DNA from 2 places in the Streptomyces amakusaensis genome. Region 1 is predicted to be linked to the other one. Evidence: predicted binding sites of a transcription regulator. Region 1 holds the regulator's gene; the other holds the start of a gene.

Evidence for each region. The regulator HspR, encoded in region 1, represses chaperone genes until heat shock. The targets are predictions, from matches to a motif close to TTGAGNNNNNNNNNCTCAA.
Region 2: the regulator HspR is predicted to act here: its motif matches at 3,497-3,515, upstream of lon (endopeptidase La).

The regions. Positions count from the first base shown of each region.
Region 1 is NZ_BAAASB010000027.1:64,644-76,381, forward strand. It holds gene ABD371_RS32430 (pyridoxamine 5'-phosphate oxidase family protein) at 1-313, shown strand, start outside; gene ABD371_RS32435 (Rieske (2Fe-2S) protein) at 441-761, opposite strand; gene ABD371_RS32440 (helix-turn-helix transcriptional regulator) at 1,157-2,140, shown strand; gene ABD371_RS32445 (heat shock protein transcriptional repressor HspR) at 2,561-3,004, opposite strand; gene dnaJ (molecular chaperone DnaJ) at 3,006-4,199, opposite strand; gene grpE (nucleotide exchange factor GrpE) at 4,311-4,961, opposite strand; gene dnaK (molecular chaperone DnaK) at 4,958-6,808, opposite strand; gene ABD371_RS32465 (sugar transferase) at 7,067-7,615, shown strand; gene ABD371_RS32470 (heterodisulfide reductase-related iron-sulfur binding cluster) at 7,742-10,018, shown strand; gene ABD371_RS32475 (Yip1 family protein) at 10,174-11,133, shown strand; gene ABD371_RS32480 (phosphoribosyltransferase) at 11,216-11,713, opposite strand; gene dcd (dCTP deaminase) at 11,716-11,738, opposite strand, start outside.
Region 2 is NZ_BAAASB010000002.1:3,798-15,535, forward strand. It holds gene ABD371_RS02560 (hypothetical protein) at 1-1,026, opposite strand, end outside; gene ABD371_RS02565 (ATP-binding cassette domain-containing protein) at 1,023-1,877, opposite strand; gene ABD371_RS02570 (zf-HC2 domain-containing protein) at 1,874-2,749, opposite strand; gene ABD371_RS02575 (RNA polymerase sigma factor) at 2,746-3,315, opposite strand; gene lon (endopeptidase La) at 3,538-5,949, shown strand; gene ABD371_RS02585 (pentapeptide repeat-containing protein) at 6,032-6,868, shown strand; gene ABD371_RS02590 (lysozyme) at 6,950-7,801, opposite strand; gene ABD371_RS02595 (MarR family winged helix-turn-helix transcriptional regulator) at 8,034-8,516, shown strand; gene ABD371_RS02600 (hypothetical protein) at 8,548-9,333, opposite strand; gene ABD371_RS02605 (sensor histidine kinase) at 9,708-11,738, shown strand, end outside.

The DNA.
Region 1 (11,738 bases):
AGTGACCTACGACCCCGAGACGCGCACGGCACGGGTGATCACCAGCAGAACCACCCGAAAGGTCGCGAACATCCTGCGCGCGGCCGACGGCGAGGGCGGCGCCCGGGTGGCCGTCTGCCAGGTCGACCGGGCGCGCTGGGCGACGCTGGAGGGCCGCGCGCGGGTGATCACCGACGCGGAGCGGGTGGCCGACGCCGTACGCCGCTACGCGGAGCGGTACGAGCGGACGCCCGCGCCCAATCCCGAGCGGGTGGTCATCGAGATCGCGGTGGACCGGGCGACCGGCCGGGGGCCCGGCATCTCACGCGACTGAGCGGCGGCGGCCCGGCCGGCCCCGCGCAAAACGGGAAAAGCACAGCGGCGCCATCGCGTTTCAGGTCCGCGATGACGCCGCTGTGTGGGGGAAGCGCTCGAGCGATTTGGAACGACGGGGGAATCGCTCAAGCACTGCGGGGGGTGGCGGTGGTGGTATCGGGCTCGACCATCTGGTGGTCGCGCTGGTCCAGGTTGACGAAAATCATTCCGTAGCGGATCGCGCATCGGACGGGCTGCGGCGCGCCACGGGGCCTGCGAAGGCACCGATACGCTCGGACGTCCTCGTCCTCCTCGCGCGCCACGACGATCGGCTCGCCGAACAGAGTGACCATCAACGAGTCGCCACGGTGGGGGATTGCCGTGACGAGGTCGATGAAGTGCCACCCCGAGCGGTACGCCGTAGCCATCTCACGCCGGAAGACCCGGTCGTCCGGAGGAACGGTCATGCTTCTGTGCCGTTGGTCGAAGGGACTCCCCAGGAGGGCTCACCGGTCGTCGCGAAACCCCAGGAGGGCTCACCGTGTCCGACTGCGATCGTCTCCACGGGAGCGGACCCCCACGAAGGTTCACCACTGAGTCCCCATGAAGGCTCACCCTGGGCCCCCGCCACCTTGTCGGCAGGAGAGCTACCCCAGGAGGGCTCACCGGAGGCTCCCACGCCGAGCGCGGCAGCCGCTATGGCAAGAGCACAAAGAGCACGTAGCGTCCTAGACATGGGTGATCTCCACCTCTTTTGATCAATCCTCCTCCCCCGCGCATAAGACGATGTCTCACTCCGAACGCTTGCACCAGCGACGGCAGGCATCATGTTCCTGTAATGCAGGAGCCTGAGGGGGTGCATATGACGTCTAACGAGGGCGAATTCGGACACCCTCATGCAGACGGCGAGCTGTGCGAGGCTGGGAAAAGTCTGTACATCACCGCTCTTCGTACCGGACGAATCGCCCGGTCGGAGGCGGAACCCATGCCTTGCCTCTTCGATCTCGCCCTGCTGCACCCGGATCCCGACGACGCGCAGTGGCTCCGTCCGGTGCCTCCGACCACAGCGCTGACACAGCTGATACACCCCATTGAGCGGGAGATCCAAGAGCGAAGGCGACGTACTGTCGCTCTGACCGACGCTCTTGAGCCATTCATGGCGTTCACCGCTCAGAATTCCACCGCGCCCCAGGGTGTAACCGTCCTGGAAGGTCTCAACCGCATCAACGCGACCCTCGACCAGGTCACCGCGGACTGCACGGAGGAGCTGCTCACCGTCCAGCCGGGCAGCGGCCGGCAGCCGCACATCCTGGAGAAGGCGCTGCGCAGGGTGGAGCCGCTGATCGAGCGGGGCGTACGGATGCGGACGCTCTACCAGCACACCGCCAGGCACCATCCGGCGACGCTCGCCTATATGGAGCAGGTGGGGCCGTCGGGCGTGGAGGTGCGGACGCTGGAGGAGATAATCGACCGGCTGATCATCGTGGACCGCAGGGTCGCCTTCATCCCGGCGAGCAGCGACCGGCTGTCGGCGCTGGAGCTGCGGCACAAGGGGATCGTGGAGTATCTCGTCGGGGTCTTCGAGCAGTTCTGGCTGCACGGGCTGCCCTGGGAGGAGCCGGTCTCCTACGGGCCGGATCTGGGCGGCATCACCGGGGTGCAGCGTTCCATCGCGAAGCTGCTGGTGGAGGGGCATGTCGATGAGGCGATCGCCCGGCGTCTGGGCATGAACGTCCGTACCTGCCGGGCCCATATCGCCAAGCTGGGATCCTCGCTGGGCAGCGGCAGCCGTACCCAGTTGGGGTATCTGATCGCGCAGTCGAAGCTCTTGGAGCGCGACTCCTGACCTTCCCGGACCTTCCCTGACGTCCCCTGGCGTCCCCTGGCGTCCTCCGGGCGCTCTCCGGGGCGTTTGTCGCACCAAGAACCGGACGGCCGTCCGGAAACGACCGGAAACCATCGCCCCCGGCGCGCTCGCGCCGGGGGCGATGTGTAGTCCTTGGACCGCCGGAGCCCCTTACGGGCGTCTGACGGTCTGTCGCGCTCCGGTCCGCCCCGGAGCCGCTCGCGAGCGCGGTACGCGGCGGAGCGGGCCGCCGCGCGGCTCACAGCCGGTACTCAGGAAAGGGCGCGCGGAGCGCCGCCGGCCCGCCCGGGACGCGACCAACCGCGCCACGGAGGCCGATTCCGGTGCTCGGGCACCCGGCCATGGGACTCGGGGGGCAGGTGCCCGGGAGTCCGGGGCCGGGGCAGGAGCCCGTGCGGGCTATTCGCCGCGCTTGGGCCGCCACACCACCAGCGCACTGGCCTGCTGCACATCCTGGTACGGCACGAGATCGCGCCGGTAGGAGGCGTGCACCTGGGCCTCGCGCTGCTGGATGGCGACCGCCGCGCTCTCGACCGCCGCCGACAGCTCGGCGACCCGGGACTGAAGGGCCGCGACCTGGTGTTCCAGCTCGATGATCCGCTTGATCCCGGCGAGATTGATGCCTTCGTCCTGCGACAGCTGCTGCACGGTACGCAGCAGCTCGATGTCACGGGCGGAGTAGCGCCGCCCCCGGCCGGCGGTGCGGCCGGGAGAGACCAGCCCCAGCCGGTCGTACTGCCGCAAAGTTTGCGGATGCAGACCGGAGAGCTGAGCCGCCACCGAAATCACATACACCGGCGACTCATCGGTCAGCTCGTAGGGGTTGCGACGCCTTCCGTCCATGTCATGCTCCCTTCGCGGCCTGGAACAGCTCGGCCCGCGGGTCCTCCTCCGCGATGGCTTCGCGGTAGGCCTCCAGCGCTTCCTTCGCCTTGTCGCTCAGTTCCTTGGGGACCGCGACCTCGACGGTGACGAGCAGATCGCCACGGGTGCCGTCCTTGCGGACCGCTCCCTTGCCGCGGGCGCGCATGGTCCGGCCGTTGGGGGTGCCGGGGGGCAGCTTGAGGGTGACGGCGGGTCCGCCCAGGGTGGGCACCCGCACCTCGCCGCCGAGGACCGCCTCGGTGTAGCTGACGGGCACGGTGACGGTGAGGTTGTCGCCCTTGCGGCCGAAGACCGGGTGCTCGCCGACATGGACGACGACATAGAGGTCGCCGGCCGGTCCGCCGCGCTCGCCCGGCGCGCCCTTGCCGCGCAGCCGGATCCGCTGGCCGTCGGAGACGCCCGGCGGGATCCTGACCTGCATGGTGCGCGAGGAACGGGCGCGCCCGCTGCCCTTGCAGACCTCGCAGGGGTCCTGTGCGATCAGGCCGCGGCCCTTGCACTCCACGCACGGGTCGGTCAGCGAGAAGGATCCGCTGCCGCCGCGCGAGACCTGGCCGGTGCCGACACAGGTCGGGCAGACGCGGGGCGTGCCGTTCTTGTCGCCGGTGCCGGAGCAGGCCTTGCACGCGGCCGAACTGGACATCCGCAGCGGGACGGTGGCCCCGTCGACCGCTTCGGTGAAGCTGAGCGTGACCTCGGACTCGACGTCCTGGCCGCGCCGGGGCTGGGTGCGGGGGCCCGCCGGGCCCGCGCCCCGGTTGAAGAGGCCGCCGAAGACATCGCCGAGCCCGCCGCCGAAGCCGCCGGCCCCGGGGCCGCCCTGCCCGCCGCCCTGGGGACCGCCGAAGAGGTCGCCCAGGTCGAAGTTGAAGTTGCCGCCGCCGGCCCCGCCGGGACCGGCCCTGAAGCCGCCGTTGCCGAAGAGGGCACGGGCCTCGTCGTACTCCTTGCGGCGCTTGGGGTCGCCGAGGATGTCATTGGCCTCGGAGATCTCCTTGAAGCGCTCCTCCGCCTTGGCGTCGCCCTTGTTGGCGTCCGGGTGGAACTCGCGGGCGAGCTTCCGGTACGCCTTCTTGATCTCGGCCTCGGTGGCGTCCTTGGGGACGCCGAGAACCTTGTAGTAGTCCTTCTCGACGAAGTCCTTCGTACTCATCGACATCCCTCCTTCCGGACGGTTTCCGGGGTGGTCCCCCGAAGGGCTTCCGGGAGTGTCTCCCGGAAGCCCCCCGGGAGACACTCCCGGCCGTTCCTCGCCTGACTCGCGTCAGCCCTCTTCGGGGCCACCGCTCTCTTCGTCGTCCGCGGCCTCGTCCTTGCCGGGCGTGGCGCCCGGCTGAGGCTCGGCCACCGCGACCCTGGCGGGCCGGATGGTCCGCTCGCCGATGCGATACCCCGGCTGAAGCACCGCGACGCATGTGGTCTCGGTGACATCAGGGGCGTAACTGTGCATCAGCGCCTCGTGGATCGTCGGGTCGAAGGGCTCGCCCTCCTTGCCGAACTGCTGGAGGCCCATCTTGGCGGCAGCGGTCTCCAGGGACTCGGCGACCGACTTGAAGCCGCCCACCAGCTCCCCGTGTTCCCGGGCCCGCCCGATGTCGTCCAGCACGGGCAGCAGCTCGGCCAGCAGATTCGCCGTGGCGATCTCCTTGACCGTGACCCTGTCCCGCTCCACCCTGCGGCGGTAGTTCTGATACTCGGCCTGGAGCCGCTGGAGGTCGCCGGTGCGCTCATTGAGCGCCGTACGAGCCTGGTCCAGCTCCGCGGTCAGACCGATGACCTTCGCTTCGTCCCCTGCCGGGGCCGCCTTGCCCTCCTTCTCGGAGGAGTCGGCGGACTCGGCGGCGGCGGCGTCGTCAGATGTGGCGCCGGAAGGGACGTCGGGCTTCTCTTCGAACCCCGGAGTCTCCTCCGTCACGCGGCACCACCCTTGGAGTCCTTCTCGTCGTCGACGATCTCGGCGTCCACGACATCGTCGTCGGCCTTGGCCTGGCCGGCCCCGGCGTCACCCTGGGCGTCGCCCGCGGGCTGCTGCGCGTCGGCGTACATCGCCTGGCCCAGCTTCTGCGAGACGGCCGCGACCTTCTCGGTGGCCGTGCGGATCTCCGCGACGTCCTCGCCCTTGAGCTTCTCCTTCAGCTCGACGATGACGGTCTCGACCTCGGTCTTCACATCGGCCGGAACCTTGTCCTCGTTGTCCTTGAGGAACTTCTCCGTCTGGTAGACCAGCTGCTCGCCCTGGTTCCGCGTCTCGGCGGCCTCACGGCGGCGGTGGTCCTCCTCCTGGTACTGCTCGGCCTCCTGGCGCATCCGGTCGACCTCGTCCTTCGGCAGCGAGGAGCCGCCGGTGACGGTCATCTTCTGCTCCTTGCCGGTGCCGAGGTCCTTCGCGGCCACGTGCATGATGCCGTTGGCGTCGATGTCGAAGGCGACCTCGATCTGCGGGACCCCGCGCGGGGCCGGCGGCAGACCGGTCAGCTCGAACATGCCGAGCTTCTTGTTGTACGCCGCGATCTCGCGCTCGCCCTGGTAGACCTGGATCTGCACGGACGGCTGGTTGTCCTCGGCCGTGGTGAAGATCTCCGAGCGCTTGGTCGGGATCGTGGTGTTGCGCTCGATCAGCTTGGTCATGATGCCGCCCTTGGTCTCGATGCCGAGGGACAGCGGGGTGACGTCGAGGAGCAGGACGTCCTTGACCTCGCCCTTGAGGACACCGGCCTGGAGCGAGGCGCCGATGGCGACGACCTCGTCCGGGTTCACACCCTTGTTGGCCTCCTTGCCGCCGGTCAGCTCCTTGACGAGCTCGGCGACGGCGGGCATCCGGGTGGAGCCGCCGACGAGGACCACGTGGTCGATCTCGGCGAGGGCGATGCCCGCGTCCTTGATGACGTTCTGGAACGGCGTCTTGCAGCGGTCCAGCAGGTCCGCGGTCAGCTGCTGGAACTGGGCGCGGGTGAGCTTCTCGTCCAGGTGCAGCGGGCCCTCGGCGGAGGCCGTGATGTACGGCAGGTTGATCGAGGTCTCCGTGGAGGAGGACAGCTCGATCTTCGCCTTCTCGGCGGCCTCGCGCAGACGCTGGAGGGCCATCTTGTCCTTGGACAGGTCCACGCCGTGACCGTTGGCGAACTGCTTCACCAGGTAGTCGACGACACGCTGGTCCCAGTCGTCGCCACCGAGGTGGTTGTCGCCGTTGGTGGCCTTCACCTCGACGACGCCGTCGCCGATCTCCAGCAGCGAGACGTCGAAGGTGCCGCCACCGAGGTCGAAGACCAGGATGGTCTGGTCGTCCTTGTCCAGGCCGTAGGCCAGGGCGGCCGCGGTCGGCTCGTTGACGATGCGCAGGACGTTGAGGCCCGCGATCTCACCGGCCTCCTTGGTGGCCTGGCGCTCGGAGTCGTTGAAGTACGCCGGGACGGTGATGACCGCGTCCGCGACCTTCTCGCCCAGGTACGCCTCGGCGTCGCGCTTCAGCTTCTGCAGGATGAAGGCGCTCATCTGCTGCGGGTTGAAGTTCTTGCCGTCGATCTCGATCTTCCAGTCGGTGCCCATGTGGCGCTTGACCGACCGGATGGTCCTGTCGACGTTGGTGACGGCCTGGCGCTTGGCGACCTCGCCGACCAGCACCTCGCCGTTCTTCGCGAAGGCGACGACGGACGGCGTGGTCCTGGCGCCCTCGGCGTTGGTGATGACGGTGGGCTCGCCGCCCTCCAGAACGCTGACGACCGAGTTGGTCGTGCCCAGGTCGATGCCGACCGCACGTGCCATGTCAATTCCTCCAGCTGACTACTTGAGTGGATCTGACTCAAGGATGCACGAGACCCCTCCCGGAGTCAACAGAGCTGAGTCAACCCCACTCAACTTTTATCCCCCGCTTATCCGCACCTGGAGCCCCCCGGGGCGACCGGGGCGCGCCCAGCGGGCCACCTGCGCGGCGGAGCACCGCCGGACGCGGTGCTTCTGTAAGAGTGATGCCCGCAATGGCGTGAAACGCACCAGTTCGACATTGATTGCGGTCGAGAGCCCATGGCGATGTCCGCCTCCTCCCCCGCCAAGCGGGCCTTCGACCTCGCGGCCGGCGTCGCACTGCTGCTCCTGCTGACCCCGCTGCTGCTGGCCCTCGCGGCGGCGGTCGCCCTCTCCTCCCGAGGACCCGTCCTCGTCCGCCGGGAGCGGGCCGGCCTCGGCGGACGCCCGTTCTCGATGCTGACCTTCCGCACCGCCCCCGCGACCCGGGTCGGACGGCTGCTGCACCGCCACTTCCTCGACTGTCTGCCCCAGCTGATCAATGTCGTCCGGGGCGAGATGTCCCTGGTCGGCCCGCGTCCGCTCACCCCGGCCCGGGCGGCGGCCGTCACCGGCCCGGCCCGCGCCGGGCGGTCAGTACGCCCCGGGATCACCGGCCTGTGGCAGACCGGCCGGCGCTCCGGACTGCCCTGGGACGAGATGGCCGTACTCGATCCGCACTATGTGGAGGCCCACTGGCTGGGCCTCGATCTGGTGATCCTGGCGCGCACCCTCCCGGCGGCGCTCCGGGGGCGTACGCCCGCGCCCTCCGCACGAAGGGTCGCCTGAGCGACACAGATCACCGGCCGCGTGGCTACAGTGCGGCGAAAAAGGTGGGTAGCCTCAGCACGGACTGATTAAGTTACCGCTTAGTAGTGTCGATGGTCCCCACCTCGCAGGCCTGAGGAGCCAGAAATGCAACTCGCCGCGATCGTCGTGTCGCTGGTCCTGACCGTGGTCGGCGTCGCGCTCATCGCCCGAGCCGTCGCGGAGATCTACCGGTTCGTCCGGCTCGGCCAACCCGTGCCCGCGGGCAGCCGCACCGACAGCCCGAGGCAGCGAACGATCACCCTGGCCAAGGAGTTCCTCGGCCACACCCGGATGAACCGCTGGGGCATCGTCGGCTTCGCGCACTGGTTCGTCGCGATCGGCTTCCTCACCCTGCCGCCCACCCTGGCCCAGGCCTACGGCCAGCTCTTCCGGGCGGACTGGACGCTCCCGGTCATCGGCGGCTTCGTCCCCTTCGAGATGTACATCGAGTTCATCGGCCTGATGACCGTGGTGGGCATCCTCGTCCTGATCGGGATCCGGCTGCTGAACCTGCCCTCCCGAGCCGGCCGCAAATCGCGCTTCGCGGGCTCCAAGGCCTGGCAGGCCTACTTCGTCGAATACATCATCCTCACCATCGGCCTCGCCATCCTCGTCCTGCGCGGACTCGAGGGCGCGATCCACCACATCGACGGCTACCAGGCCGCGTACTTCGTCTCGTACCCCCTGGTCCTGCTCTTCGACGGGCTGGCCACCAGCACCCTCCAGACCTGGATCTACTTCACCGCCATGGTGAAGATCGGCACCTCGCTGATCTGGATGATCACGGTCTCGCTCAACACCAACATGGGCGTCGCCTGGCACCGCTTCCTCGGCTTCCCCAACATCTGGTTCAAGCGGAACGCCGACGGGGCCACCGCGCTCGGCGCGCTCCAGCCGATGACCTCGGGCGGCAAGGAGATCGACTTCGAGACGGTCTTCGACGACGAGGGCGAGGAGGCCGTCTTCGGCGCCTCCCAGGTCGAGCACTTCTCCTGGAAGGGCATCCTCGACTTCTCCACCTGCACCGAGTGTGGCCGCTGCCAGTCCCAGTGCCCCGCCTGGAACACCGGCAAGCCCCTCTCCCCCAAGCTCCTGATCATGTCCCTGCGCGACCACGCGCACGCCAAGGCCCCCTATCTGCTGGCCGGCGGCGGCAAGACGATGGAGGGCGAGGAGAAGGCGTCCGCCGAGGCGCTGAAGGACGTGCCCGCCGCCGCCCTGGCGGAGGCCGAGCGCCCGCTGATCGGCACCCTGGAGGAGAACGGGGTCATCGACCCGGACGTGCTGTGGTCCTGCACCACCTGCGGCGCGTGCGTCGAGCAGTGCCCGGTCGACATCGAGCACATCGACCACATCGTCGACATGCGCCGCTACCAGGTGATGATCGAGTCCGCGTTCCCCTCCGAGGCGGGCACGATGCTCAAGAACCTGGAGAAGAAGGGCAACCCCTGGGGCCTGGCGAAGAAGCAGCGCGTCGAGTGGACCAAGGAGGTCGACTTCGAGGTCCCGATCGTCGGCCAGGACGTCGAGGACCTCACCGAGGTCGACTACCTCTACTGGGTCGGCTGCGCCGGCGCGCTGGAGGACCGGGCCAAGAAGACCACCAAGGCCTTCGCCGAACTGCTCCACATCGCGGGCGTGAAGTTCGCGATCATGGGCGGCGAGGAGAAGTGCACCGGCGACTCACCCCGCCGGCTGGGCAATGAGCCGCTCTTCCAGCAGCTCGGCCAGGAGAACGTGGCGATGCTGAACATGGCCTTCGGCGAGGATGACGAGGACGAGTCGACCCGCAAGCCGAAGACCGCCAAGCGGATCGTCGCCACCTGCCCGCACTGCTTCAACACCATCGCCAACGAGTACCCGCAGCTCGGCGGCGAGTTCGAGGTCATCCACCACACCCAGCTCCTCCAGCATCTGATCGACGAGGGCCGGCTGGTCCCGGTGACACCGGTCGAGGGCCTGATCACCTACCACGACCCCTGCTACCTGGGCCGCCACAACAAGGTCTACACCCCGCCGCGCGAGATCATGTCCGCCGTCCCGGGCCTGCGCCAGCAGGAGATGCACCGCCACAAGGAGCGCGGCTTCTGCTGCGGCGCGGGCGGCGCGCGGATGTGGATGGAGGAGCGGATCGGCAAGCGCATCAACACCGAGCGGGTCGACGAGGCGCTCTCCCTCAACCCCGACATCGTCTCCACCGCCTGCCCGTTCTGCCTGGTGATGCTCACCGACTCGGTCAACGGCAAGAAGAACGACGGCCAGGCGAAGGAGAGCCTCCAGGTCGTGGACGTGGCACAGCTCCTCCTCGACTCGGTGCGCACCCCTCCGGCCGACCCGGCCCCGGACCCGGCGCCGACCACCGAACCGGAGCCCGCGCGGTAGCCGACGAACGCGGTACCCCGAGGGGAGCCCCCGCCGTCCTCCCGTACGGGACGGGCTCGGGGCTCCCCTTAGGGGATGTCACAGCTCTGCGGCAAAGGGCCTTCCACCCGGGCCCGCCGGTACTGGACCGGGCCCGAGCGGGTACGTTCGACAACGTGGCTGGATTCAGGATCGGACGCGGCCGGGACAACCGCACGCAGCAGCAGCAACCGCGGCAGGCACCGCCCCCGCACGGTGGCGGCGGCCGTGCGGCACCTCCGCACACCCAACAGCAGCCGCCCCCGTGGCCCCAGCCGCCGGGCGGCGGCCATCGCGGTGGACCCCAGCGGGACGAACCGGAGTACTTCGGCGACCCGTATCAGCAACAGCAGCCCCCGCGGCAACCCCCGTACCCCGGCCAGGCCCCAGCCCACGACCCGTACGCGACCGCCCCGGGCCCCGCTCCGTACGCGAACGGCCCGCGCCACGACCCGTACGCGAACAACCCCGGCCACACCCAGGCGTTCCGCGTGGACGACCCCTACGGCCAGGGCGCGACCTACCAGGCCGGTGACGCCCCCGCGCCGCCCGCCGGTCCCAGGCTGCCCTGGAAGCAGCTGCTGAGCGGAATGGTGCTGCGCCCGGCCGTGACGTTCGGGCAGATGCGGGACTACGCGGTGTGGGGCCCCGCCCTGGCGATCACCTTCGTCTACGGCATGCTCGCGATCTTCGGCTTCGACAAGGCGCGCGAAGAGACCATCAACGCGACGATCTCCTCGGCGATCCCCTACGTCCTGACCACCGGCGTCGCCTTCGTCATCGGCGGTCTGATCCTCGGCGCGGTCACCCACACCCTGGCCCGCCAGCTCAGCGGCACCGGTGCCTGGCAGCCCACGGTCGGCTTCTCCATGCTCCTCATGTCGATCACCGACGCGCCCCGGCTCCTCTTCGCCATGTTCCTCGGCGGCGAGAACGCCCTGGTCCAGGTCGTCGGCTGGATGACCTGGCTGGCGGCCGGCGCACTCTTCACCGTGATGGTCGGCAAGTCCCACGACCTGCCCTGGCCGAAGGCGCTGGGCGCTTCGGCCATCCAGCTGATCGCCCTGCTCTCGATCATCAAGCTGGGCACGATCTGACCCCTCTGAACATGGAAAGGGCCCCGCTGCTCCGGCAGCGGGGCCCTTTCGCACTCCGTATTCCGTATTCCGTGCTCCTGGGTCAGGCGTCGAGAACCTGTCCGGACCTGCGGACGACGGGCTTCTCCACACTCCAGGGGAAATTGATCCACTCGTCGGTGCGCTTCCACACGTACTCGCACTTCACCAGCGAGTGCGACTTCTCGTAGATGACCGCGGAGCGCACTTCGGCGACATGGTCGACACAGAAGTCGTGGACCAGCTTCAGGGTCTTCCCCGTGTCGGCGACATCGTCGGCGATGAGGACCTTCTTGTCCGAGAAGTCGATCGCGTTGGGCACCGGTGCCAGCATGACCGGCATCTCCAGCGTGGTCCCCACCCCGGTGTAGAACTCCACATTCACCAGATGGATGTTCTTGCAGTCCAGCGCGTACGCCAGCCCACCGGCGACAAAGACCCCGCCGCGCGCGATGGAGAGGACGATGTCCGGCTCGTACCCGTCGTCCGCGATCGTCTGCGCCAGCTCACGGATCGCGCCGCCGAACCTGTCGTACGTCAGGTTCTCTCGTACATCACTCATGCTCACACCTGCGTCCGGTGGAAAT
Region 2 (11,738 bases), on a different contig from region 1:
GGTGGGAGTCGCGGCCTCGTACGGGTCGGGCTCCGGCACCTCGTCCTCCCGGCCCAGGAGCGCGTGGGACCGCATCATCAGATGGTGGGCGTCCGAGAGACGGGTGGGAGCGTTCTCGACCCCTTCCAGACGCGAGGTGAGACCGGAGAGCGCTCTCCGTACCTCCGGAAGCATCCCGGGGTGCAGGCCCGAGACGCAGATCTCGGGCCGGACGCTGGTGTCGCAAGCCGTCCGGGAGACCAGCGGGTTGGGGCGCCAGGCGCGGTCGCCGCCCTGGACGAGGACCGTCGCCGCCACGAGCGCCGCCGTCAGCGGCAGCAGGGCGTAGACGCGGCGGCGTGCCGCGTACAGCAGGAGCGCCGTGGCGGCGAGACCGCCCAGCCAGCCGACCGTCGCCACGGGCTCCCACCACACCGGGACCGAGGTGTGGAGCATCGGCCCCGACATGCCCGGGACCAGCGGACTGGAGGGGATCGGCCACAGCGGCAGCACGGGGAGCAGCGGGGCGAAGGGCGAGCAGAGGGCGAGCAGCGGGGCCGTCAGCCGCCAGCGCAGCACCGCCCCGACCACATGGCCGAAGAGGGAGAGCGAGGCCACGAGCCCCGCGTCGGACCACAGGGCGGAGAGCGCCGGACCGCCCGCCGACGCGTACGGCCGGCAGGCGAGCAGCGCGCCCGCGGAGGCGACCAGGGTGGCCCCGGAGACCCAGACCGCGGTGGGCAGCGCCGCCGTCAGCGTCCGGGCCAGCCGGGTGCGGGCCGCGCTCAGCAGCAACTCCCGGGTGCCCCGGCGGTGCTCCCGCTGGCCCTGCCAGCACCCGGCCGCCGTGGCCACCGGGGCCGCGAGCTGGGTGATCAGACTGCGCAGCAGGCTCTGGGTCTGACCCCAGCCGCCCTGCCACTCGTCGGCGGTGAGGACGAGCGGCACGGCGAGCACCACCAGGACGGCGGCCCCCGCCCAGGGCGCGGATCCGCGCAGCAGCTCGGCGCGGACCGGGTGGGCCCGCCAGGTGGGCAAGGAGGTCATCGGCCCGCTTTCGAGCCGGACCCGGACCCGGACCCGGACCCGGACCCGGACCCGGAGCCGGGGGCCGTGCCCGGGTCCCAGCTGGAGGCGCGGTGGATCCGGAGGGCCGCCGTGTAGCCGCGCTCGATCGGGCTGACCGTGCCGTCGGGCGCGTCGTGGGGGGTGGCCTCGCCCAGTTCCCGCAGCTCGCTGGTGGTGCCGCGGAAGGCGACCCGGCCGGACTCCATCAGGGTGACCTGCTCGCAGGCGGCGGCGACGTCCTCCGCGAGATGGGTGGAGACGATGACGGCGCAGGCGGTGCCCACTTCGCGGAGCAGTGCTCTGAAATCGACGCGCTGCTCCGGATCGAGACCGGTGGTCGGCTCGTCCAGGAGCAGCAGATCCGGTTCGTTCACGATCGCCTGCGCGATGCCGACCCGGCGGACCATCCCGCCCGAGAGCGTCTTCACCTTGGCGTCGATGCGGTCCATGAGCCCCACCCTCTCCACCGCCCGCTCGACCGCGTCCGCGACCGAGCCGGCCGGCATCTCCTTCAGCCAGGCCACGTAGGCCACGAACTCCCGGACCGTGAACCCCGGGTAGAAACCGAACTCCTGCGGCAGATAGCCCAGCCGCCGCCGCACCCGCGACCGCTCCCGGTGCGCCGTCATGTCCTGCCCGAGCAGCTCCACCCGGCCGCCGGCGGGGGCCGCGACCGTCGCCAGCACCCGGATCAGCGAGGTCTTGCCCGCCCCGTTCGGACCGAGCAGCCCGTGCACCCCCGTACCGAAGTCCAGGTCCACGCTGTCCAGCGCGATCGTCTTCCGGTGGGTGACGGTCAGTCCCGTGACCCTCGCACCCGTCCCTGTCACAGCGTCTCCAGTCGATTGAAGGATGAACGGCGTACGGCGAGCAGCCCCGCGCAGACCACGGCGGCGACCGCCCAGCAGGTCTGCGGGGAGGGTCCGGAGACCCAGTCCGGCAGCTCCGTGACGAAGAACGGGAGCCCCGGCCTCCCCGGTCGGGGCGTCAGCGTCAGCGCCGCCCACACCCCGGCGACCGCGAGGGCGGCGTACCGGCAGCCCACGAAGGAGCCCAGCGCGAGCGCCGCCAGCGTCAGCGCCAGACTCGGCAGCAGCCAGGCGGACGGCCCCGGCACATTCAGCACCTCGGTGGCGGGCGGCGGCAGCAGCGCGCCCGCCGCCGCCAGCACCGGCACGCTCACCAGCGTCACCGCCGCCGTACGGGTGAGCAGCAGCCGCAGCCCGCCCGACGGGGTCGATGCGGCGATCTCGTGCAGCGGGTCGGCGTACCGCCCGTACGACATGGCCACCCCCGTCAGCGGCAGCGCGGGGGAGAGCGCGAGCAGCAGCGGCCGGGTGGAGTCGTAGCCCACCCCGTACGCCAGGAACAGCGAGCCCCCGAGCACCAGGGCCAGCGCGGTCAGCCAGGACGGGCGGAGCGCCGGACCGGCCGCCCACAGCAGCCGGGCGACCGGCCCGGGGCCCGGCCGGGCGGCCCGGACGGCGGCCGGGGCGGGGGAGCGCCGGGCCCCGGCGAGCACCGCCGCGCGGATCCCGTCGAGCGCGGGCCCCGCCGTGCCCGCCCGTACGGCGGCGGAGACCGAGGCGGCGCAGCGTCCGCACGACTCCACGTGCTTCTCCAGCGACCAGGCCTCGGCCTCGGCGGCCGTGCCGCTCGCGTACCGCTCGGCCAGCGGCCCGCTCACGTGCCAGCCGCTCATGCCGTGCCTCCCAGCGGGGATGTGTCGGGTGCGAGCAGGGCCAGCGCGGCCCGCAGCTCGCGGCGGGCCCGCATGGCCCGGGTCTTGACGGTGCCCTCGGGTATCCCGAGCAGCCCGGCCGCCTCACGGGTGGTGAGGCCGTCGATGACGGTGGCGCGCAGGACCTCCCGCAGCTCGGGGGAGATCCGGTCCAGGGCCGCGCCCACATCGCCGTACTCCAGCCCGGCGAGCACCCGGTCCTCGGCGGACGGGGCGGTCAGGGCGGCCGTCCGCACGGTCGGCCGGCGCTCCGCCCTGGCGTGCGCCCGCCGGGCGTCGACCAGCCGGCGGGCGGCGATCACCCAGAGCCAGCCGCCCGCCTCGCCGCCCCGGTGGGACGCGGCGGAGCGCCAGACGGCGACGAAGGTGTCCTGGAGCACCTCCCGTACGGTCTCGGGATCGTCGCAGCGGCGGATGAGCCGGGTGTGCAGCCAGCCCGCGTGCCGGTCGTAGAGCGTCGCCAGCGCGTCCGCGTCGCCCTGGGCCACGGCCCGTAACAGCGCGGCGTCGTCGAGGTCCCGCTCCACCGGCCCCGGGTCCGTGTCTCCTGTGTCAGCCCGCGCGGGGCGGATCCATCTCACGACCGGTCTATCGCCGCCGGGCCCGCGCCCGGTTCACGGTGCCCGGGATCACGCCGCCCCGGGCCGTTCGCCCGGCCGATCGCTGACAGCGAACGAGGGTTCGGGAACATCCGGAGGCTCTCATGCATTGAGTCCACATAGCTCAACTTCACTGCCTAAGGGGAGATCATGGCTGCTGAGTCCCAGACGTTCACACCGCTCACCCTGCCCGTGCTGCCGCTCGACGACGAGGTCGTGCTGCCCGGAATGGTGGTGCCGCTCGACCTGATCGACACCGAGGTCAGGGCCGCGGTGGAAGCCGCCCAGGCCGGTCACACCGGTGGCAGCAAGCCGGAGCTGCTCCTTGTTCCGAGGGTCGACGGAAAGTACGCGGCGATCGGCGTCCTCGGGACTATCGAGCAGGTGGGACGGCTCTCCGACGGAGACCCCGGCGCGCTCGTCAGGGGCCGCGGCCGGGTGCGCATCGGCGCGGGCACCACCGGACCCGGGGCGGCGCTCTGGGTCGAGGGCACCCGGATCGACGAGACGCTTCCGGAGCCGCTGCCCGGCCAGCTCGCCGAGCTGGTCACGGAGTACAAGGCGCTCGCCACCGACTGGCTGAAGCGGCGCGGGGCCTGGCAGGTCGTGGACCGCGTCCAGCAGATCGAGGGCGTCTCCCAGCTCGCCGACAACGCCGGGTACTCCCCCTTCCTGACCACCGCCCAGAAGATCGAGCTGCTGGAGACCGCCGACCCGGTCGCCCGGCTCAAGCTCGCCACCGACCAGCTCCGCGAGCACCTCGCCGAGCAGGACGTGGCCGAGTCCATCGCCAAGGACGTCCAGGAGGGCGTCGACAAGCAGCAGCGCGAATTCCTCCTCCGCCGTCAGCTCGACGCCGTCCGCAAGGAGCTGCGCGGGCTCAACGGCGAGAGCGAGGGCGAGGAGTCCGACGACTACCGCGCCCGGGTGGAAGCCGCCGACCTGCCGGAGAGCGTCCGTACGGCGGCGCTCAAGGAGGTCGAGAAGCTGGAGCGCGCCAGCGACCAGAGCCCCGAGGGCTCCTGGATCCGCACCTGGCTCGACACCGTGCTCGAACTGCCCTGGAACAGGCGCACCGAGGACGCGTACGACATCCGGGGCGCGCGGACCGTGCTGGACGCCGAGCACGCGGGCCTGAAGGACGTGAAGGAACGCATCACCGAGTACCTGGCGGTGCGCAAGCGCCGCACCGACCGGGGGCTCGGCGTGGTCGGCGGACGGCGCGGCGGCGCGGTGCTGGCCCTCGTGGGCCCGCCGGGAGTCGGCAAGACCAGCCTCGGCCAGAGCGTCGCGCACGCGATGGGACGCGAGTTCGTCCGGGTCGCGCTCGGCGGCGTCCGCGACGAGGCGGAGATCCGCGGCCACCGGCGCACCTACGTCGGAGCCATGCCCGGCCGGATCGTACGGGCGATCAAGGAGGCCGGTTCCATGAACCCGGTGGTCCTGCTGGACGAGATCGACAAGGTCGGCTCGGACTTCCGGGGCGACCCGGCCGCCGCCCTCCTCGAAGTCCTGGACCCCGCGCAGAACCACACCTTCCGCGACCACTACCTGGAGGTCGAACTCGATCTGAGCGATGTCGTCTTCCTGGCCACCGCCAATGTGCTGGAGGCGATTCCGGAGGCGCTGCTCGACCGGATGGAAGTGGTCCGCCTCGACGGCTACACCGAGGACGAGAAGGTCGTCATCGCCCGGGACCACCTGCTCCCGCGCCAGCTGGAGCGGGCAGGGCTGGAGAGCGGCGAGGTCGCCCTTGAGGACTCGGCGCTGCGCCGGCTCGCGGGCGAGTACACCCGTGAGGCGGGTGTGCGAAACCTGGAGCGGGCCGTCGCCAGGCTGCTGCGCAAGGTGGCCGCACAGCACGAGCTGGGCGAGCGGGAGCTGCCGTTCACCATCGGCGCGGAGCAGCTGCGCGACCTGATCGGACGGCCGCACCATGTGCCCGAGTCCGCCCAGGACCCGGCCGAGCGCCGTACCGCCGTGCCCGGTGTCGCCACCGGACTCGCGGTGACCGGCGCGGGCGGCGACGTCCTCTTCGTGGAGGCGTCGCTCGCCGATCCGGAGACCGGCGCGTCCGGGCTGACCCTCACCGGCCAGCTGGGCGACGTGATGAAGGAGTCCGCCCGGATCGCGCTCAGCTTCCTGCGCTCGCACGGCGCGGAGACCGAGCTTCCGGTCGCCGACCTCAAGGACCGGGGCGTGCACATCCACTTCCCGGCCGCCTCGGTCCCCAAGGACGGCCCGAGCGCCGGCGTCACCATGACGACCGCGCTGGCCTCGCTGCTCTCCGGGCGTCCGGTGCGCACGGACGTGGCGATGACGGGTGAGCTGTCGCTGACCGGCCGGGTGCTGCCCATCGGCGGTCTGAAGCAGAAGCTGCTGGCCGCCAGCCGGGCGGGCATCACCACCGTGGTGATCCCCAAGCGGAACGAGCCCGACCTGGACGACGTCCCGGCGGAGATCCTGGCGAAGCTGGAGATCCACCCGGTGACGGACGTCCGCCAGGTGCTGGAGATCGCCCTCTCCCCGGCCGCCGCGCCCGTCCTCGCCGAGGCGGCCTGACTCCCGGGACCGTTCCGGCCGGCCGCCGTCCCCGCGAGGGGCGGCGGCCGGCGGCGGTCGCCGTCCCCCTCACAATGGGCCGATGGAATCGATCACCGGCCGGGCCTCCGGAGCCGGACACGAGCTGAAGGCCGACTGCGCGAACTGCGCGGGCCTGTGCTGTGTCGCCCTCCCCTTCTCCGCGTCGGCGGACTTCGCCGTGGACAAGAGGGCCGGAGAGCCGTGCCGCAATCTCGGCGACGACTTCCGCTGCGGCATCCACACCCGGCTGCGTCCGAGCGGATTCACCGGCTGCACCGTCTACGACTGCTTCGGCGCGGGCCGGAAGGTCTCGCTGGTCACCTTCGGCGGCGCCGACTGGCGCGGCTCCCCGGCGACGGCGGCCTCGATGTTCGCGGTCTTCCCCGTCGTACGGCAGCTCCAGGAACTGCTCTGGTATCTGACCGAGGCGCTCACCCTCGCCCCCGCCCGCTCCCTCCACGCCGAGCTGCGGCCCCTGCTCGCGGAGACCGGGGCCCTGACCCTGCTCGGCCCACAGGAACTCGCCGCTCTCGACGTCGCCGCCCACCGGCAGCGGGTCAACACCCTGCTGCTCCGTACGAGTGAGCTGGTCCGGGCGGGGGCCGGCGGCGGCCGGAAGAAGAAGGACCGCAGGGGGGCCGACCTCATGGGGGCCAGGCTCAAGGGCGCGGATCTGCGGGGCGCGAGCCTGCGGGGCGCGTATCTGATCGCCGCCGACCTCCGGGGCGCGGATCTCCGGCTGGCCGATCTGATCGGGGCGGACCTGCGGGCCGCCGATCTGTCGGGAGCCGATCTCACCGGCAGCATCTTCCTCACCCAGCCGCAGGTGAACGCGGCGCGGGGCGATGCCGCCACCCGGCTGCCGCCGGCACTGGACCGCCCCGCGCACTGGTCCTGAACCGCATAACGGGCCCCGGGCCAGGGGGGAAGCGCGGGGCGGCCGTTCCGGGACGGCCGGCCGCTCGGGCGGGTGGGGCGGTCAGCCGTTCGCGAGGGCCACGACCCGGTCGTGGGCCCCGTTGAATTTGTTGTGGTCCCCGACGTGGGGCCCGGACGAGGTGTACTGCCACATCGTCTGCGCGCTCCAGCCGGCCGGGAGCGTCCCGGGGGTGGTGTTGTAGCGGGCGATCCACAGGGGATTGCTCGCGCCGAAGCCCGCGTAGTCGCCGGTGCACTGCGTCCACCAGCTGGTCGCGGTGTAGATCACCGGGTCCCGTCCGGTGCGGGCCTTGTACCGGTTCAGGAAGTCCCGGATCCAGGTCACCATCCCCGACTGGGACTTGCCGTAACAGGCGTCGCCGTACGGATTCCACTCGATGTCGAGCGCCCCCGGCAGGGTTCTGCCGTCCCGGGCCCAGCCCCCGCCGTTGTCGGCGAAGTAGTCGGCCTGGACCGCGCCGCTCGTGGTGTCGGGAGTGGCGAAGTGATACGCGCCCCGCACCATTCCGACGTCGTAGGAGCCGTCGTACTGCTGTGTGAAGTAGGGGTTCTTGTAGTAGGTGCCCTCGGTGGCCTTCACATAGGCCCACTTCACCCCGCTGTTCCACAGGGTCGGCCAGTCGACGTTGCCCTGATGGCTGGCGACGTCGACGCCTTCCGTCTGGGCCGCGCGGCTTTCCGGCGGCAGGCCGCCCTGGCCGTCGTGCTCGATGACCCCGATGCCCAGATGGGCGGAGCCTCGGGGCGGGGCCTCGGAGGCCCCGGCCGGGCCGGGGAGGGTGAGGAGGAGGGAGAGGACCGCGAGGAGAGCGCCGGCCGTCGCCAGGAGCGAGCGGCGGGGTCTCCCCGACGAGCTGAGGGGAACGGTCGTTCCGGATCTGTGCACGGACATAGCGTGCCTCTGAAGACCTTCGGTGGGGGGATATGACGATGAGCCGGCATACCGCGATGGAGCAATATGGTGTGGGCATGTCATATAGGACGCTACGCGCGGAGAAACCCGTCCGGGAAGAGGCGCGAAGTGCCGCCGTTGGTCTATGCCTGCGAAATACTTAACGAGCTGCGGCTATCGGTGCCGTTGGCGGGAACTTTCAGGATTCGGAAAGCGTACGAGGGGTGCTGACGTGCACGGAAGCAGTACGGGAAGCGAGGTCGGAGCCCGGGAGGAAAGCGGGGCCGACCCGGTATTCCTCGCACTGGAAAGGGAGTTGGCCGTCTTCCACCGCCGCGCCAGGGCCTCGGCCGGTGAGATGGCCCGTCAGCTCCACCCCGATCTGGAGGCCGCCGCCTACGGCCTTCTCGTCCGCCTGGAGGAGTCGGGCTCGCTGCGCGCCACCGATCTCGCGGGGTATTTCGGCGTCGGCAAGGCGACGATGAGCCGCCAGCTGCGCGCGCTGGAGGGGCTGGGCCTGGTGGTTCGGGAGCCCGACCCGGCGGACGGCCGGGCGTCACTCGTACGGCTCACCGAAGAAGGTCTGACCCGGTTCCGCCGAGTGAGGGACGTCCGCCGCGAACGCTATGTCGCCAAGCTCGCCGGCTGGGACCGCGCGGAGATCTCGGAACTGGCCCGGCTGCTGCATCAGCTGAACACCCGCGCGGAGGACTGAACGCCCGCGGAGCGTCAGGACGCCCGCGCTCTCAGAACTCCGCCAGGACCGCCGTCGCGTCGTCGTGGGCCTTCCCCCGGGCCGTGCCCCCGCGCACCGCCGCCGACTCCAGCTCCCGCACCCGGTCGATCAGCCCCTGGCTCCCCTCCTTGCGCAGCACCCCCAGGCACTGGGCCCAGTCGCCCCGGCCGAACATCTCCACCCACCGCGAAGCCCCGTCGGTCAGCGCCGCCACCGAGCGGACCGCCGCCATCGGGGTGCGGCCCGTCACCGCGCGGGCGGCCACCCCCGGGTCCGCCGCCGCCGTGAAGAAGCCGCCCTCCGCGTTGCGCAGCGCGTCCGCCGAGGCGTGGGTGCGCAGCGCCTCGCGGGGCAGCCGGTCGAGCCGGTCGTCCAGCACCGCGCGCACCTCGCCCTCCGGCGATTCGATCAGCAGCGCCGAGTCCGAGAGCACCAGATGCTCCAGATCGCCGGAAGGATCTCCCCAGCGGGCGAGGACGACCGTTGCCTGTGGAGTTCGAACGTGAGAAAGGTCACAGCTCTTACGGTGGGCGTCGGCGGTGCGCCTGATTGCCCCGGAGAGAATCCCGGCCAAGGGCGTATCCGGCCGAGAAGCGGACAGTTCGAGCAGCGCGCCCCCGAGCCGGGCGGTGAACCAGGGGACGCCGTGCTCACAGCCGTACTCCCCCCTCGGAGGAGTCACTCCGTCCAGCACCACCAGTGATCCTCCCTGGCCCGAAGCGGGCAGGGCCACGGATGCCCAGTCCTCGTTGGGGCGTTCGGGCGAGCCGGGGGAAGTGGCCAGATCCATGCGCATGGACCCCAGTCTGCATGACTCGTTCACGCGTCCTGCACAAACGCACAAACAATTCGTACGGGCAGGTCAGCAGGTGTTCGAAAAGACTGACGGACCATCGGGTGAAGCTGCGGGCGCGCATCCTGCCAAAGCCCGGCCGGAAGATCCAGTCAGCGTCCGCGGAATGCCCCCGACGGCAACCGAGAGGAGTTGTTTGCCAACTCCCCAGTGATGTTCACTCGTTCAGGTGGCGGAGCGGCCGATGCGCGCCTCCCTTCCCAAATGCACTGGAATGGTCTTATGTCGTGCCAGGGGTGGGATCACGTGTGTGACCGGTCGTCATCTCTGCTTCACGGTTCAAAAGGTGGACGAGTCAAGCAGGATTGCGAGCACCGGTGCAGAAGAAGCGGCCTCAGGCCCCCCTGGTCCCTGAGACGTATCCGGCACAGGGCCCCGCGCCGGTCCCCGTCGCCGGAGGCCGGGCCAAGCGGGTGCGGAACCGGCTGGTCATAGGCGTGGCGGTCGTCAGCCTCGTCGTCGTCGGCGCGGGCGTCCCCGGGATACTGGCCGGCTCCGCCGAGCTGAGCGAGTCCCAGCGGCTGGTCACCCTCGCCGAGCTGAACCGGCAGGCGGTCACCCTCGCCCACTCGCTCTCCGACGAGCGCGACGAGGTCACCGCGTACATCGCCGCCGGACGCGACGAGCAGCAGGGCCCCAAGAAGGACCGCCGCCAGGTCACCGACGCGCGCGCCGCCCGGGTCGACCGGCAGATAGACGAGATCCGCGCCGCCGCCCCCGAGGACCGCGCCGAACTCCGCCGCGAGCTGGCCACCGTCCCCTCGGTCCGCCGCACCGCGCTGACCGGCAAGGGCTCCGCGACCGACGCCCACCGGGCGTACACCACCGTCATCGGCACCCTCCAGGCCCTCGCCGACGAACTCGCCGACACGTCCCCGCCGCGCGCCGCCGGTGCCGCCAAGGCCGCCCGCGCCTCCGCCGAACTGGGCCTCGCCGTCGAACAGGCCTCGGCCACCCGGGGGCTGCTGCTGGCGGCGCTCGCCGTGCCCGGCCCCCCGCCGGTCACCGCCGTCGACTCCGTCACCGGACTGCCCGTCGAGACCGAGGGCGAGGACAGCGAGGAGGCCCGGCGGACCCGGGGCGAACTGAGCGCCGCCGCCCAGCAGGCCCGGGTGCGCGAGCTGGCCGCCCTCGCCGACTTCGACCAGGCCGCCGCCAAGGACGCCCGCGACTCCCTGGCCGCCACCGTCACCGGCGCGGAGGTCAAGTCCGCCGAGGGCCATCTCTCCCGCCTCACCGACCAGCCCGAGCTGTCCGGCGGCGAGCGCGACACCGACCACAAGAAGCTGGAGACCGCGCTCACCGCCCGTATCGAGCAGATGCGCGGCGTCGAGTCCACCCTCGCCTCCCAGCGCATCACCGGCCTCGAACGGCTCCGTGACGACGATGTCACCGCCCTGGAGATCCAGGTCGCCGTCCTCGGCGGCCTGGTACTGCTCTCCATCGGCGTCTCCGCCGCCGTCGCCCGCACCCTCACCCGTCCGCTCGCCGTCCTCCGGATCGGCGCGGCCCGCCTCGCTGCCGCCCCCGAGAGCGCCGAGCCCATCGGCTTCACCGGCCGCAACGACGAGTTCGCGCAGGTCGTCCGCTCCCTCAACACCCTCCACGGCGCGGTCCGAGGGCTCGCCGAGCGCTCGGCGGACACCGAGAGGGAGCGCGCCGAAGCCATCGGCTCCCGCGACGCCCTCGCCGCCAAGCTCTCCGAGGCCCGCGCCGAGCTGCGCGAGACCACCGGCGAGCTGACCGCCGAACTCCGGCGGCTGCGCCACACCGTCGACCACACCTTCGTCAACCTCTCGCTGCGCACCCTCGGCCTGGTCGAGCGCCAGCTCTCGGTGATCGAGAAGCTGGAGGAGCGCGAGCAGGACCCCGAGCGCCTCGCCACCCTCTTCAAGCTCGACCACATGGCCACCGTCATGCGCCGCCACAGCGAGAACCTGCTGGTCCTCGCCGGTGCCGAGCACGGCCACGCACATGTCGGGGCGGTGCCGCTGGTCGATGTGCTGCGCGCGGCCGTGAGCGAGATCGAGCGGTACGAGCGGGTCGTCATCCAGTCCCTGCCGCCGCACTCCCAGGTCGCGGGCTTCGCCGCCGACGACCTCAGCCACCTCGTCGCCGAGCTGCTGGAGAACGCCACCTCCTTCTCCCCGCCGGACGCCCAGGTCGAGCTGTCGGGCTGGCTGCTGGAGAGCGGCGAGGTGATGCTCTCCGTGCAGGACGGCGGCATCGGGATGACCGCCGGGCGCCTCGCCGAGCTGAACGCCCGGCTGGAGGACCCGCAGGCGTACGAGACGGCTCCCTCCGACAGCGACGCCGAGGGGCTGGGGCTCCGGGTCGCCGGGCTGCTG